Regions from separate parts of the Anaerofustis stercorihominis DSM 17244 genome, predicted to be linked through region 2. Evidence: predicted binding sites of a transcription regulator. Region 2 holds the regulator's gene; the other holds the start of a gene.
The links. The regulator HrcA, encoded in region 2, represses chaperone genes, less so after heat shock. The targets are predictions, from matches to a motif close to TGTTAGCACTCNNNNNNNNNGAGTGCTAACA.
Positions count from the first base shown of each region.

Region 1: a site for HrcA is predicted at 3,432-3,462, ahead of groES (co-chaperone GroES). Genes of this name have one in related genera too.

Region 1 is NZ_DS560019.1:1,171,947-1,177,897, reverse strand. It holds gene ANASTE_RS10515 (DeoR/GlpR family DNA-binding transcription regulator) at 1-273, opposite strand, end outside; gene ANASTE_RS10510 (hypothetical protein) at 378-1,139, shown strand; gene groL (chaperonin GroEL) at 1,456-3,069, opposite strand; gene groES (co-chaperone GroES) at 3,097-3,381, opposite strand; gene ANASTE_RS10495 (heavy metal translocating P-type ATPase) at 3,786-5,630, opposite strand; gene ANASTE_RS10490 (heavy-metal-associated domain-containing protein) at 5,656-5,871, opposite strand; gene ANASTE_RS10485 (ArsR/SmtB family transcription factor) at 5,897-5,951, opposite strand, start outside.
Region 2 is NZ_DS560019.1:345,877-351,827, forward strand. It holds gene dnaK (molecular chaperone DnaK) at 1-330, opposite strand, end outside; gene grpE (nucleotide exchange factor GrpE) at 353-979, opposite strand; gene hrcA (heat-inducible transcriptional repressor HrcA) at 989-2,026, opposite strand; gene ANASTE_RS06320 (ABC transporter permease) at 2,339-4,000, opposite strand; gene ANASTE_RS06325 (coiled-coil domain-containing protein) at 4,048-5,451, opposite strand; gene ANASTE_RS06330 (ABC transporter ATP-binding protein) at 5,706-5,951, opposite strand, start outside.

The DNA of each region.
Region 1 (5,951 bases), 830 kb from region 2:
GTCCTCCACATGATCAATAGCCCTAAGGGCAATGTCGGATTTAAAGTCCAAATTTTCAAGTTCCCTTTTGGAAAAATGAGTAAATTCTTCTTTACTGAAGACAGTCCCTCCGTAAGCAATGGAGATATTCTCTCTCTCCTCCAAAACTTTCAAATCCCTTCTTATGGTAAGATGAGACACTCCAAGCATTTCTCCGAGTTCGTTTATGGTAATATGCTTATGTTTCTTTATTATATCCATTATTTTCATTTGTCTTTCTTCAACTTTATTCATCGTTATTTCTCCGTAATCAAAATTTTTATTGACAATCACATAATATTTATGTTATATATGGATTATAACAAAATGAAAAACTTTTTTCAATAGGAGCGGTAAAAATGTATTATTTTGATAAAGATTTTTATTTAATAAATTTAAATTTTAAAAATCTCAACCTAAAACTCATAAAAAACATATTCATATTTATCATACTTATACTTATCAGTATCTTTTTTAAAAGTTATATCTTCCTGCCTTTGATACTCATACCCATAGCTTTGGACTTGATTTTATTTCTAATAAATTTAGGTATATCGGATGACTTATACAAAAAAGTAATGAAGAAGAAATCGGAAAGACTAAATAAAATCAAAGACAGCGAAAAAAATGATAATTATTATCTAAATGAAATCATCATAAAATACGAACTTAAACAAATAAGCATAAATAAAGCTATAGCGGAGCTCAATAAACTGAACGAATGTGAAGAAGTTTCTTTTGCGAAAGTAAAATTCAAAATCATAAATGCTTATGAGCATAATTTAGAACTGAATAATAAAGAAAAAGATCATTATATAAAAATAATCACAGATTACACTCCTAACTCTCAAATAAACTCATTCGAAAAATACAGAATGTTTATGCTTTTGGGGGAATATGAAACGCCTCTAAGTTTGCTTGAAAAAGACAAAACAAAATCAAGCATATCAAACTTAGGATTTATATTTTACAAATACATAATCCTATATCTTATTTACGATAAGTATAACGATACTAAAAAAGACGTGATTTATCAAAAAATAAAGAATTTCTTTTTTATAAGCAAATTTAAAATATATTTCGATAATGCTGTTTCAACTTATAATAACTCAGGTATATAAAATATAATAAATTGAATTTTAATAAAATCACTATACATCAGTTATATATTAATAATCTAAAATCTAAAAGATAACAATAAAACCTATCATTCAAAAAAGCTCTCTTAATATTAAGAGAGCTTTTGATTATAAATTATATTCTATTACCCCATGTTCCACTGACTTTCTTTTAAATAATCGAGATTTCTTAATTAAAATTTCTATGAATTTTAATTAATCATCAAATCGAGAATTAGCCTCCACTGCTTGAATGGAAATTTTAGGTCCTTTTGATTTTTCAAGAGAACAGGGTCACAGGTCATAGCCCTATAGATAATTACATCATAGGAGGTGTCATTTGAGGAGCATTTTCTTCTGATTTGATATCAGCAACACTTGCTTCTGTTGTTAAGAACATTGCACTTACGCTTGCTGCATTTTGCATAGCTGATCTTGAAACTTTTGTTGGGTCTACGATACCTGCTTCAAACATGTCTTCATATTTAAAGTTATAAGCATCGAAACCTTTGCCTTTTTCTTCGTTTAATAATTTATCAACCACTACGCTTCCTTCAACGCCTGCATTATAAGCGATTTGTCTGATTGGAGCTTCAACGGCTCTTCTTATGATAGAAGCACCTGTCTTTTCGTCTCCTTCAAGAGAAGCTATCAATTCATCGATTGCAGGTATAGTAGCTATCATTGCGCTGCCGCCTCCAGGTACGATACCTTCTTCAACCGCAGCTCTTGTAGCGTTAAGAGCATCTTCGATTCTGTATTTCTTTTCTTTCATTTCGGTTTCTGTTGCAGCACCGACTTGGATAACCGCTACACCGCCTGAAAGTTTAGCAAGTCTTTCCTGTAATTTTTCTTTATCGTATTCTGAAGTAGTTTCAGGGATTTGTGCTTTGATTTGGCTTCTTCTGTCTTCGATTTTTTCTTGGTCGCCTTTACCTTCAACGATGATAGTATTTTCTTTATCAACTCTTACTTGACTTGCTCTACCTAACATATCAAGTGTTGTTGATTTAAGGTCCATACCAAGCTCTTCACTGATTACAGTACCGCCTGTTAAAATAGCTAAATCATCCAACATAGCTTTTCTTCTGTCTCCGAAACCGGGAGCTTTTACAGCTACACAGTTGATTACTCCTCTGAGTTTATTAACTATCAATGTAGAAAGTGCTTCACCTTCGATATCGTCAGCAATAATCAATAAATTACCGCCTGCTTGCTGAAGTTCAGTCAATACAGGTAGGATTTCCTGCATGTTGCCGATTTTCTTATCTGTTAAAAGGATGTATGGTTTGTCGTATACACATTCCATTTTTTCAACATCTGTAGCCATATATGCAGATAAGTAACCTCTGTCGAACTGCATACCTTCGGTAAATTCAAGTTCAACTTTCATTGATTTACCTTCTTCGATCGTTATAACACCGTCGTTACCTACTTTTTCCATAGCTTCTGAAATAAGTTCGCCTACAGTGTCATCAGCTGAAGAAATAGCAGCAACTTGTGCTATAGCTTTTTTACCTTCTACAGGTTTTGAAATTTTCTTAAGTTCTTCCACGAAAGTATCAACTGCTTTTTCGATACCTTTTTTAAGTATCATTGGGTTTGCACCCGCAGTTACGTTTTTAAGACCTTCGTTGATGATTGACTGTGTAAGGATAGTAGCGGTCGTTGTACCGTCCCCCGCAACATCATTTGTCTTTGTAGCAACTTCTTTTACAAGCTGTGCACCCATATTTTCAAATTGGTCTTCAAGTTCGATTTCTCTTGCAATAGTTACACCGTCGTTTGTGATTATCGGAGAACCGAAACTTTTACCTAAAACTACGTTTCTTCCTCTTGGTCCGAGTGTTACTTTAACTGTATCCGCTAATTTGTCAACACCGGCTCTTAAGCCTTCTCTTGCTTCTATACCATGTTTAATTTCTTTTGCCATTTTATATCACCTTTCCTTACTCTCTAATTATTTTACGATAGCTAAAATATCGCTTTGTCTTAAAATAAGATATTCTTCGCCTTCCAATTTAACTTCAGAACCTGCATATTTGGAATAAATTACAGTGTCGCCTTCTTTAACATCTAATGCAACTTTTTTACCGTCTACGATTTCACCGGAACCAACCGCAACGATTTCACCCATTACAGGTTTTTCCTTTGCTGTATCAGGTAATATAATACCTGTTGCTGTAGTCTTTTCTTCTTCCTTTACTTTGATTACGACTTTGTCGCCAAGTGGTTGTAATTTCATTTTTTACTCACTCCTCCTAATAATTTATATTATTTTCTTACTCTTCTATTCATTAGCACTCATCTTTCCTGAGTGCTAATAGTATTTTAGCACACTTAGATTTATTGTCAATACCATTTAAGAAAAAAATTGCAACTTTTATAAATTTTAATCTTATTTTAATTTTTATATCGACTCTCCTCTTTCGGGCACTACGCCTCGCTTTGCGAGATTCCGCGCCCGCACGATAACTAATTCATATCTACTATTAATACCATTTCTCAGTTATTTATTCAAAAGAAAATATATATTCACGATTATATACTTTTAAAAATGAACATTTAAGGATATTATGGCGATAATGAATATTTTAAAAATAAAAAAGAGCAGTTAACTGCTCTTTTTTTAACTCACATATATTTCCTTTATCCTCTGTATCTCAAAACTCTGATGGAATTAAGTATTGCTATTACAGCAACGCCCACATCCGCAAATATCGCTTCCCACATATTTGCAAGCCCCAAAGCACCGAGAGCCATAACTCCGATTTTTACAAATAATGCGATGAATATATTTTCTTTAACGATACTCAGTGTCTTCTTGGAAATCTTATATCCCGTCATTATTTTGCTCGGTTCATCCGTCATTATAACGATGTCACTTGCTTCTATTGCAGCATCACTTCCAAGACCTCCCATCGCTATGCCTATATCAGCCATGGTTAAAACAGGTGCATCATTGAGCCCGTCACCAACGAATACAAGTTTTCCGTTTTCCGACTTTTTATCCATGAGTTCTTTTACTTTGTTTACTTTATCTATAGGAAGCAGTTCTGTATACACTTCATCAAGCCCAAGTTCTTTTCCTACGTATTCACCGATTTCTTTCTTATCTCCCGTAAGCATGACAGTCTTTCTTATACCCGCTTCTTTAAGAGATTTTAAAGCCTCTTTGGAATCTTCCTTTATTTCATCTCTTAAAACGAGACTTCCGAGGAATTTACCGTCTTTACTCACGTATAGTACGGTCCCGATACTGTCTGCTTCCGATGCGTCAATATTATTTTCCCTCATCAAAGCATATTTACCTACCAAAACTTCTTTTTCATCGACAATTGCCTTAACTCCGAAACCTGCCAACTCTTTTACGTCGCCTACCCTGTTATTATCGATATCTTTACCATATCTTTCCTTTACGGATAAAGCTATGGGGTGATTTGAAAAAGCTTCCGCATAAGCTGTGGTTTCTATCAGTTCATCTGCATCTACACCGTCTTCATTATTTACTTCTTCTACTTTGAATACTCCTTTTGTAAGTGTACCGGTCTTATCGAATACCATTATTTCACTTTTAGAGAGTGCTTCCAAGTAGTTGGAACCTTTGACTAAAACCCCGCTGCTGCTGGCAGCACCTATACCGCCGAAGAAACCGAGAGGTATAGATATAACGAGGGCACAAGGACAAGATATAACAAGGAATATAAGAGCCCTGTATATCCATGAGCCGAAAGCCTCACCTAAAATCAAAGGAGGAAGTACTGCAAGCAGCAATGCACATGTAACTACTATTGGTGTATAGTATTTAGCAAATACCGTTATAAAGTTTTCTGCCTTGGATTTTTCACTGCTCGCATTTTCGATGAGTTCAAGTATCTTAGCCGCAGTGGATTCGTCAAACGCTTTCGTTACTTTTATCCTTAAAATACCATTTAGATTTATACATCCGCTAAGGATCTCATCCCCTTTATATACTTCTCTCGGTACGGATTCTCCGGTCAAAGCCGATGTATCGAGCGTGGAGTTGCCGCCTAAAACTATACCGTCCAAAGGAACTTTCTCTCCCGGTTTTACTATGATTTCATTACCGATTTCTATATCATCAGGGTCTACTTGTATTATTTGTCCGTCTTTTTCTATATTTGCATAATCCGGGCAAATATCCATCAAATCTCCTATGGACTTTCTGGATTTATTGACTGCATAACTTTGGAAATATTCCCCTACTTGGTAGAACAACATAACCGCAGCACCTTCGGCATAATCGCTTAATATTATGGAACCGATAGATGCGATAGCCATAAGAAAGTTTTCGTCGAACACTTTCCCTTTTGATATATTTTTAACCGCTTTTAATAATACATCATATCCCGCAAGTACATAAGCCGCAAGATATAATACGCTTTGTATCGTCTCGTATTTTATAAAAAAACCGAGAAAGAAAAGTATTAAAGCCACTATGATTTTGTAAAGTTGTTTTTTCTGCTTATCCATAATTTTTACCTTTTCCCTTTTAAGGCTATAAGATCACTGCGTCTTTATCTACTCCCTTTACAGCTTTTCTTGCCTGTTCCAAGATTTCATCAAATTTTTCATCGTCCGCATCCAAAGTAAGTTTTTGAAGCATGAAGTTGATATTTGCACTGTTTACTCCGTCGATCTTTCTTATTTCTTCTTCCATTTCCATTGCACAATGTGCACAGTCGATATTATCCATTTTTAATTTCTTTTTCATTTTCTATGTCTCCTTTAAAATTAAATTATTCTTCTATATGGTCTATACCTTGGTTTAGTATAGTCATCACATGTTCATCG
Region 2 (5,951 bases):
TCCCAAATAACTTTCTGCATCTTTTTTAAGTTTTTGAAGTACAAAAGCAGAAATTTCCTGTGGTGTATATTTCTTGCCTTCGATATCAACTTTATAATCGCTTCCCATATGTCTCTTTATTGAAGCAACTGTCTTTTCCGGGTTTGTTACTGCTTGGTTTTTAGCAACTTGACCTATTAGTCTTTCTCCGTCATTTGTAAATGCAACTACTGATGGTGTAGTTCTTGCACCTTCCGCATTTGCTATAACAACGGCTTCGCCGCCTTCCAATACTGATACACATGAATTTGTAGTACCTAAATCGATACCTATAATCTTTTCTTTACTCATCTTTCTTACTCTCCTTATTCCTTTATTTTAACTTATTTACCTTGACCATACTCGGTCTTAAGACTTTTTCTTTGTATATATATCCATCTTGAAAAACTTCAAGAATGATATCATCTTCTTTATCGTCCAATTTTTCCACCGCTACCGCATAGTGTTTATTTGGATCGAATTTTTCATCAAGAGCTTCTATTGTTTCTATACCTTCATTTTTAAGTAATTCAGTTAGCTGTGTAAATATCATATTTACACCTTCATAGAAACCGCTTTTTTTATCTGCTTCACTATCCAAAGCCCTTTTAAAATTATCAATTATAGGAAACAAACCTTCCGCAAACTTAGATGTTGAATATATGATCATAGCTTCTTTATCTTTACTTGCTCTTTTTTTGTAATTATCAAAGTCAGCCAAGAGTCTCATATAACTGTCATTTAATTTATCATATTTTTCTTCCATGCTTTCTTCCTTGACTTCCTCTTTTTCTTCAGGTTTACTTTCCTCTACGCTGTCCTTAACTTCTTCAGCTGTTTCTTCCGTCACTTCTTCCTGATTAACATCCTTTTTCTCATCTTTATTCATATTTTTTTTCTTTTCTCTCTCTTCTTTTTCTTTTCTAAGTTCATTTATATCTTTAATATTATCATTACTCATTTAGTTACCTCACTTTTTAAAAATTTTTGTAATATGCTTGGTAAGCTCATCACTTAAAAAATCAAGTGTCGAGACTGCGTAATCATAATTCATCCTTGTCGGTCCGATAACACCTATAGTTCCTACCGTTTTACCGTTTAGCTTATAATTTGCGGTAATAATAGAACAATCGTTAAAGTCCTCGACTTTATTTTCATTTCCTATCACTATATGGATATCACTATCGTCACTATCAACAGAAATAGCACTTTCAAGCGCCTCTTTACTGTTAACCGAATCTATAAAATGCTTTGCCCTTTCTATATCCCCGAATTCGGGAAAGTTTAGTATCTTACTGACTCCTCTGGCATATATCTTTGAAGAATTGGTATTTTCAACCAAACTTCTGAATACCGGCATTATTTCCGAAAGTATCCTGTTTTCCGTCTCACTTAATCCCTCAACCAATTCACTTAATAAGTTGACGGCTTCGTTCGCAGGTCTGTTCTTTATTATAGTGGTGAGAGCATTATTTATTCTTTCTATCTCTTCAAGTGTGACATAAGTTTTAAGCCTTATTTCAGAATTTTTTATCAGCCCTTCTTTGGTAACTACTATAAGCATTACCCTATCTTCTTCTATATAAACAATCTTAACATCTTTTACATTAAGAGAAGATAATCGCGGTGCCATGACTAGTGATGTGTAATTGGTCATTTTAGTAAGTATATTCAAAGTTTTTTCTATCGTATTATTAAGTTCGAGCATATAATTATCATATTCTGCTCTGACAGCCTCTCTGATTTCAGACTCCAAAGCATTCTTTTTCATGAAGTTATCAACATATAATCTATATGCACTGGTAGAAGGAATTCTTCCGGCAGAAGTATGAGGTTTTATTAAAAATCCCATTTCTTCAAGGTCCGACATTTCATTTCTGATAGTTGCCGAAGATACCCCGAGATTGTACTTTTTCTCCAAGGTCCTTGAACCTACAGGCTCGGCTGTTTTGATATAATCATTTATGATAGCTCTTAAAATATTAAATTTTCTATCGTCCCAGTTCATTTTCCTTTCTCCTTCTTATTAGCACTCCTCAAACCTGAGTGCTAACACTGTCATAAATATACCACCAAGGAAATACTTTGTCAATAGATTATAAAATTAATTTTCATTTTTAATTATATTTTAATCTTTACCTTATTTTAAATAAAGAACACTGAATATTCTTTACTATATTTACCCTATAAACCACAAAAGAATACATATTAATTTATCAAATAAAAACTAAAAAAGAAAGAAAAATAGGAAGAAAATCTTAAATTTTATTAATTTATATTATTAAATAGCAATATAAAAAAGAGAAGTAAAACTTCTCTTTTATTCCACACTTTTAAGTGATTCGACCATATTGATTTTTTTCAAAGTCTTTTTCAGGAACAGATTGACAACAAACGCAAATACTATCGTTAAAACTATCCCATATATATAACTCGAGAACAAAATACCTTTATAAAACTGAACAAAATCTACGGCTACTGTATTCATAAGGTAAATATGAAAGTACTTTCCTACTATACAGCCTACTATAATACCCAAAATATTAAGTATTATATTTTCTCTTACTATATAAAAGTTTACTTCATTATTATAAAAACCGAGCACTTTTATAGTTGCGATCTCTCTTATCCTCTCGCTTACATTTATATTATCCAAGTTAAACATTACGACAAATGCAAGCATGCCAGCAGCAATAATTATAACAACTATAACAAAATCCAAACTGTCCAGCTGTTCTGCGAAGTTATCCGCCTGCCTTTTATTAAAGTTGATGCTATTGATATTTTTATCTTTAAGCAAATCTTTACTTATATTATCATAAGTAGCTTCATCATTATGAGCCAATCTCGATAAAATCAAATTTGGAGTTAAATCCTCATTCATTGTAGATTTATAATATTCTTCACTTAAAAACATATAATGATAAACATAGTTATTGATTATATTTACAACAGGGACTTCAAACTCTTTATCATCCATATTTTTGATTTTTATTATATCGCCTTTTTTGATACCTGCTATTTCACTGAGCCTGCTTGTAATTATAACCCCGCTTTTCGGCATTTGAACGGTTTTATCCGACTCATAATCGTTTAAATAGATATAATCGTTGACCGCACTTTTATCTATGGGAACCATCAAAGAAAATGAGTAGTCTTTTTTCTTTCCTTCCACATTATAGGTGTCCTTATAAAATAACTTACTGTCTTTTATTTCCTTATCTTTATTGAATGTACTCCTTATATCATTAAGCTCTTTAACCGTTATATCGGTATCCAAAGACGTTTCCATATTATAATTCCATACTTTGTTATACTGCAAGTCAACAATACCGGATATGGAATACCTAAGTCCAAATCCCGCTATCAAGAGTCCGCAGCATGCCCCTATACCCACTACGCTCATAATAAGACGCTTTTTATACCTTACCAAATTTCGTATTGTTATTTTCCATTTAAAGCTTATCTTATTCCATACAGCTGGTATCCTTTCCAGGAAGGTTTTTCTTCCGCTTTTCATTACTTTAGGTCTAAGCAAACTGGCACTTACTTCTTTAAGGTCACTATTACATGCAAAATATGCACTTAGTACCGTACACATGACACCTATAAATAATGATAAAGCAATATATGAAGGATAAACCACGGTTATCAGATTAGGTGTTTTATAAAGTATCCTATACGCATTATAAATCATCTTAGGTACGAAGGTAAATCCGATTATAAGACCTATCACACTGCCTATAAAGCTGGCTGAAAACGCATATACGATAAACTTCATACTTACAGCCCATTTACCGAAACCAAGAGCCTTTAAAATACCAAGTTCCGTTCTTTTTTCCTCTACCATTCTAGTCATTGTCGTCAAACAAACCAAAGCAGCAACCAAAAAGAATATTGCTGGGAACACTTTTGCTACCGATGTTATTTTCTTTGAGTTCTCAGAATAGCTGAAATAACTTTCATTTGCGGTTCTGCCCAATGTATACCATTTTACTTCTTTTAAATCATCGACTTTTTTCTTTAGCTTTACCTTATTTTATTTTCTGCTTTTATAAATTCATTATCAACCTTTGCTTTATTTTTATTATAATCTCTATAACCTTTATTTAATTTTTCTCTGCCCTCTTTAATTTGCTTTTCCGCTTTTTTGAATTCCGAATCCGCTTTGTTTCTTTGTTTTTCTAAATCTTTATATCCCTGTTTTACTTTTTCTTTTGCCTTTATCAATTCTTTTTGGGAAGATTTGATTTGGTTTTCGCTTTTTAATATTTTAGCTTCCGCAATGTCAAGCTCTTTCTGTTTTTTATCTAGTACATCTTTCAGATATTCCTTTTCCTGCGCAGTCAGACCTGCGACGTATTGTTCAAACTGTAACTTACCTTGTTCAAATTCTTTTCTCGCCTTAGTTACTTCTTCTTTTGCTTTTTTTAATTTCTTTTCATTAGCGGGTATTTCTTTTTTTGCCTTATCTAAATCCCTCTTTGCCTTTTCCAACTTTGATTTAGTATCTTTTTTAGTACTTTTTAATTCATTTTCACTTTTAGTTAATTTTGCCTTACTATCATCCAATGTCTTTTTAGCTTTATTTAATTTATCATTGGTTTCTTTTTTCTTCTTATTTAACTTATCTTCCGATTTTTTTATCTTCTTATAAGCCTTATCTTTTTCTTCCTGTAATCTTTCTTTACCTCTATCATCGGTTACTTTTTTTATATTATCTTTATAATTATCTATTATATTTTCATATTCTTCACTGAAACAATTTACTTTATCTAAATTATTTAGGGTAATATACAAATCAGTATATACGCTGCTGTCAAAAGAATTTTTATTTAAAATCAAAAATGTATCTATACTCCCGTTGCCAAGTGTGGAAGAACCGTAATCATCATCGGTAATATAATAAGACCAAGAAGCACTGCCTACGATCTTTAATTTTTTAACTTTTAATTTTGCTCCGGAATGCTCTTCAACAGTTAGCACATCACCTAATTTATAGCCTTTAAACTCCATATAATTATCGGAAATAACGCATTCATCATCCTTATTGGGATATGTCCCCTTAATAAGTTCATATTTCATCATATTTATGTCTTTATAGTTCGGCATTCCAAAAGCTTTTGCAACTATACCGTCATCACCATGTTTTAATAATAATTCAGTAGAATACGTTGCAAATATATCTTTTGTATTCCTGTCATTTTTTATCGCTTCAACATCTTTTTTATTAAAGCCATATGTAGACATAAAATTAATATCATATAGATTTGTATCTTTAAAATATTTATCCGCGGTAAATTCCATCTGAGGACCGATAACTCTTAAACCCACAAAAAAACAAACACCTAATAACGTGATCAATAGGATTGAAATAAATCTGTTTTTAGTTGTCTTGATTTCTCTGAATAAGTCTTTTAATAAAGTCTTCATTATTTACCTTTTCTATAAATATAATATTTACTTTATAATTTAGCATTAAACTATTTGATAATTAAAAATGCTCTTTAAAACTATATAATGAAAAATATGCGGGTCGGGGTAGTAGTCGTTTATATAAAAATCGGGTAGATTTTTATATAAAATCCGACTACGTAAAAAGCCTCCATGGCGTTTGAATGGAAGGGTTTTATCCAATATTTTTGCCTTCGGAAAAATATTGGTCGACCTTAAAGTCGAAACCATATTTACCATTCAATATCCTCTACATTTTTAACATTTTCGTTTATGATTATATCGCTTATTTCTCCGTTTTTTACTTTGATTATCTTATCAGCCATTGACATGAGTGCAAGATTATGAGTCACGACTATAACGGGGATATTGTTCATAAAACATATATCTTGCAAAAGTTTTAGTATGGACTTTCCCGTCTTATAATCGAGAGCTCCCGTAGGTTCGTCACATAAAAGCAGCTTCGGATTTTTTGCCAA